2 regions of the Blautia marasmi genome follow, and region 1 is predicted to be linked to the other one. Evidence: riboswitches for the same ligand, from Rfam matches in the RefSeq annotation. Region 1 holds a riboswitch; the other holds the start of a gene.
What was found. A riboswitch is a leader RNA that binds a small molecule or an ion and turns the genes downstream of it on or off. The one in region 1 is predicted to bind cobalamin.
Positions count from the first base shown of each region.

Region 1 (2,203 bases):
ATGATTATACGGTCAGCGCAGTAAATGTACAGACGTGCCTGAATTGTTACACAATATGTAACCGCTCATAGTATACTAAAAAGTTAATTCTGTGCTCAGTAACACGATCTGGGATGCACAGTTCTGCCCTTTAGGCTACAAAATGCAATGAATTGCATTTTGGCGCTGGCCAACTCGGGATTCTGCTACGCATCGCGCAGTATCCCTTTGGGAAAACGCCTCCCGGTACAGTGGCCTGTGAACAGCAACCACAATATTTACAAAGTATGAAAAAATCCTACGGATATATTGACAAAATATACCAAATGAGATAGAATAAAGCCATGTTGAGAATACAGAAAAAAGATTACAGTTTATTTTGATAATTAATTGTCAAAATAATAATGGGAAATCCGGTGAAATTCCGGAACAGATGAAAATCTGCTGTATACAAAGTCAGTACCCGCTGTTGACCTGTTTAATACAAGGGAGCAGTCCGGGTATGTCTATCATGAATGAAGGACGTCTTCCTGTATAGTGAGGGGAGGCGTTTTATTTTTTTATAGAAAGTGTGTGGCATTACATTTGTACACTTTCTGTATCTATTAAAAATACATATAACTTCTGTGGTCAGGGTTTAATACCCTGTTTAAAGGAATCCGGTGAGAATCCGGGCAGAACATCCCTGCTGTGAGGGGGACGAAAGAAGCACTTATGCCACTGGGAAACTTCCTGGGAAGGCGCTTTTAGTAGGACGAACCCAAGTCAGAATACAAACATGGAAGCGGAAATTATATTTTGCAGTGTCCGAAGGCATGACGGACGTGTATTTTTTGTGCCATTTTTTAAAAACTTAATAGATTATGACAAGGCGGGGGCCCAGTCTTGTTATGATAGATACTGCCGGAAGGCAAAACAAAAAATATCATAAGGAGGAAACAAAATGAAAAAAGGTATGAAACGGTTTTTAGGTATTGTATTGGCAATGGTGATGGTGCTGTCGATGAGCATCAGTGCATTTGCGGCTGATACCGATGTTTCGGTAACGGTAACATTGAACGCAGTAGCGGACGGTACGCATCCTGCTCTGTCTGGAAAAACCACAGTTTATGTGGCACCTGGAACAGATGTTGAGACAATTGTAAAAGAAGCTTTACCAAAATTAAATCTTAATATTACCCAGGGATACTGGAAGGTGGTGCCGGATTGGCAGGATCCAACAATCACATATAATGCAATAGATGGACTGTATATTGGCGGAACTGGGGAATCGAACCTGTTTTATCAGGGGGCAGCTTACGAATCAGACGCAGCATACTATGGTGTTGGCTGGACATATTCTGGTGAAGATGGAAAGACACCTTTGAATGAAAATAATTATATGAGCCAGAATACTATTAACAATGATGGTTCCAGCGTTAAACTCAGCTATGCTAACTATTATTATCCAAAAACAGCTTCTAAATAAAAAGCTATTTTAGAGGACAGGGCGGTATTTTTATACCGTCCTGTTTTTGGATGAACGAATATATTCTGGAGGAAGATTATGAAAAAAATATTAAAAATTTTAAGTTTTATATTTTTAATATCACTGTTTGGATTTGATGTGACCAATGTATGGGCTGCACATGCTGCAGAAGATAAAGGCCTGATACAAATGAGTATAAAAATAGGAAATCAAGAGATTGAATTACAGCCATCTGAGGATAATTCAAGTATATATGTAGGTGATGGAGGTTTTCAGCGATTTTCCGGCGGGGATAAGGTAATCATAGAAGGTATTCTTACAGATTCTGAGAATAAAGTTTCTGAGGTATTTAGTTCGTTAGATATTTATAATGAAGCCGGTACTATGTTTCATAGTTCAGATAAAACAATAGAAAATAAAGTGGTGGATGGCAAGACTCATTTTACCATAACGTATTCTAATATTATGAGTAATAGCCAGATGTACTTTGGAACAGCAATAGTGGGCGCATTTTATTTTGATATTAAAACGGAGAGCCAGGACGGGAAGGAAAATGAATATATTGCTGTATTAGATGATAAGCAGACATCTTTTGATGAAAATTCCGGGTTTCCCATATTAGTTGAATATGTAGGTGTGAATAATAATGAGACAGGAGAGATCCTGTCAGGGGACACAGAGATGATAAACACCTCTGACAGTAAATATCATTATGCCGTAATACCGGACGATGTGAATGATTTTTCTATAGTGGTT
Region 1 is NZ_OIWX01000001.1:2,018,639-2,020,841, reverse strand. Features, by position in the region: cobalamin riboswitch at 589-775, shown strand; gene C6P39_RS08880 (hypothetical protein) at 923-1,447, shown strand; gene C6P39_RS08875 (AAA family ATPase) at 1,526-2,203, shown strand, end outside.

Region 2 (2,203 bases), 3.7 Mb from region 1:
TTTCTACAAAGCGTCCCATAAAGAAGGCCAGGATGCCAACTCCGATGGAAGACTGCACACAGAACAAAAGGCTTTCCACTTCACCGGGAAGCTCGCGGCCAAGTATTTTTTCAAGGATCGGTTCTGCAATGGGCTGAAAACCGGAGTCCACTTCCGCCACCACCTGGCTGCCGGCATCGTCAGAGCCGCCGAATTCTGCGTCCTTTAAAGCGAAGAGCGGTATGAACGCAATTAGAATGATCACAATTAATAATCCAATTACTGTTTTTTTCATATTACTTTGCCTCCTTTAAAAAACCGATGGTACGGAGTTCCGGTTTCGCATAGGTCTCAAGACCCATGATGATAAGAACTGTGATGACGCCTTCGATAATTGCCAGAGGTAACTGTGTGGGTGCGAACACCAGCAGGAATTTTCCCATAGCGCCCATAATGGTAGTGTCTGCATGGTGAGCCAGTGCCATCTGTACGGCAGTTACACAGTATGTAAATAAGTCGCCCAGGGTCGCTGCAAGGAAAACAGAAACATATCGGTTCACCTTGCATTTTTTACAGATAAAGAAAATTCCGTAAGATACAAAAGGTCCTGCGATTGCCATAGAAAAAGTATTGGCACCCAGGGTGGTAAGTCCGCCGTGGGCCAGCAGGATAGCCTGGAAGAGGAGCACAATAATCCCCAGAATGGAAACTGCGCTGGGGCCGAAAAGGATGGCGCCAAGCCCGGTTCCTGTCATATGGGAACAGCTTCCTGTCACAGACGGGATCTTAAGGGATGAGATCACGAATACAAAGGCTCCTGACATAGCCAGCAGGGTGATCAGGTTTCTGTGTTCATTCAGGGTTTTCTTGATGGACATAAAACCTGCGATCAAAAACGGGACGCAGATTACACCCCATGCGATGCAGAACCCTCCGGGAAGATAACCTTCCATGATGTGCATGGCACTTACATTCGGCACAATACCAAAGGTCAGTGCGAACATGCTGGCCAATACAATAATTCTTTTTTGTTGCTTACTCATTTTGTCTTTTCCTCCTTCTGATTGAGTAATATAATGCCCAAATGGGTATAAAAAAACCTGGCGGTAAAAACACCGACAGGCCATCAGAAGAACAAATGCGGACAGCAGACCTTATTTTAATAAGCGCCCATACCGCCTGTTCTTACACAAGGCCATCGTTCGTAACCATTGTGTAAATCGCTTGTGACAGGCAGGTCTTCTGACTCGGGCGTCATCACCACATTTTGCCTTCCCAGTTTCCCAGTGACATCATAAAATGTGACTCTTCCCTCACAGCGGCGCGACCGTGTGAGCTTTTAACTCAACTTTCCTATTATTCCGACGTAGCGGACACCTGTGCACACTCAATTCTGTGATTATTGTATCGCCCCGGAAGTTTTTTGTCAATTGAATTCGACAAAAAATCAAGATGTTGCACCAGGTAACATTCTGTGCTAATATGAGAAAACAAAAGGTGTGTATAAAACAGTGCAATGTCCTGGTTTTCTAAGCATCTAAAAAACGGAAACGAAAGATATGGAGTGTAGGAACTATGAGTATTTCCATGATTGGAATTGACCACAGCAGAGCATCCGTGGATATCAGGGCCAGATTTTCTTTCACCAGAAAAAATGCGGTGAGCGCTATGGAGCGGCTGAAAGAGGACAAGGATATCTTAGGGTGTATTATTTTGTCTACCTGCAACCGGATGGAGATCTGGGCCAGCGTGCAGGATGACTGGGAGGGTTCCCTTTACAGTTTTCTGTGCAGGGAAAAAGAAGTTTGCGAGGAGGAGCACCGGGAGTTTTTCATCACAAGAGAAGGCAGTGAGGCAGTGGAGCATCTGTTCTATCTGACCAGCGGTTTAAAATCTCAGATCCTGGCGGAGGATCAGATCATCACCCAGGTGAAGGATGCGCTGACACTATCCAGGGATGCCTACTGTACGGACGGTGTGCTGGAAGTGCTTTTCAGGATGGCAGTGACGGCAGCCAAGAAAGTGAAAACAGAAGTGGCGTTTTCAAGAGCCAATACCTCTGTCATCCACCAGGCAATTGACAGGCTGGAAAACCAGGGATTTTCCATCCAGGGCAAGACCTGTATGGTCATCGGAAACGGAGAGATGGGAAAAGTGACGGCTCTGGCCCTGAAAGAGGCAGGCGCGGATGTGACGGTGACGGTCCGCCAGTACCGAAGCGGTA
Region 2 is NZ_OIWX01000001.1:5,686,049-5,688,251, reverse strand. Features, by position in the region: gene C6P39_RS25080 (energy-coupling factor ABC transporter substrate-binding protein) at 1-274, opposite strand, end outside; gene C6P39_RS25075 (energy-coupling factor ABC transporter permease) at 276-1,022, opposite strand; cobalamin riboswitch at 1,195-1,375, opposite strand; gene hemA (glutamyl-tRNA reductase) at 1,555-2,203, shown strand, end outside.
Region 2: it holds a riboswitch for cobalamin, as region 1 does, so the genes downstream of both, C6P39_RS25075 (energy-coupling factor ABC transporter permease) here and C6P39_RS08880 (hypothetical protein) in region 1, are expected to answer to the same signal.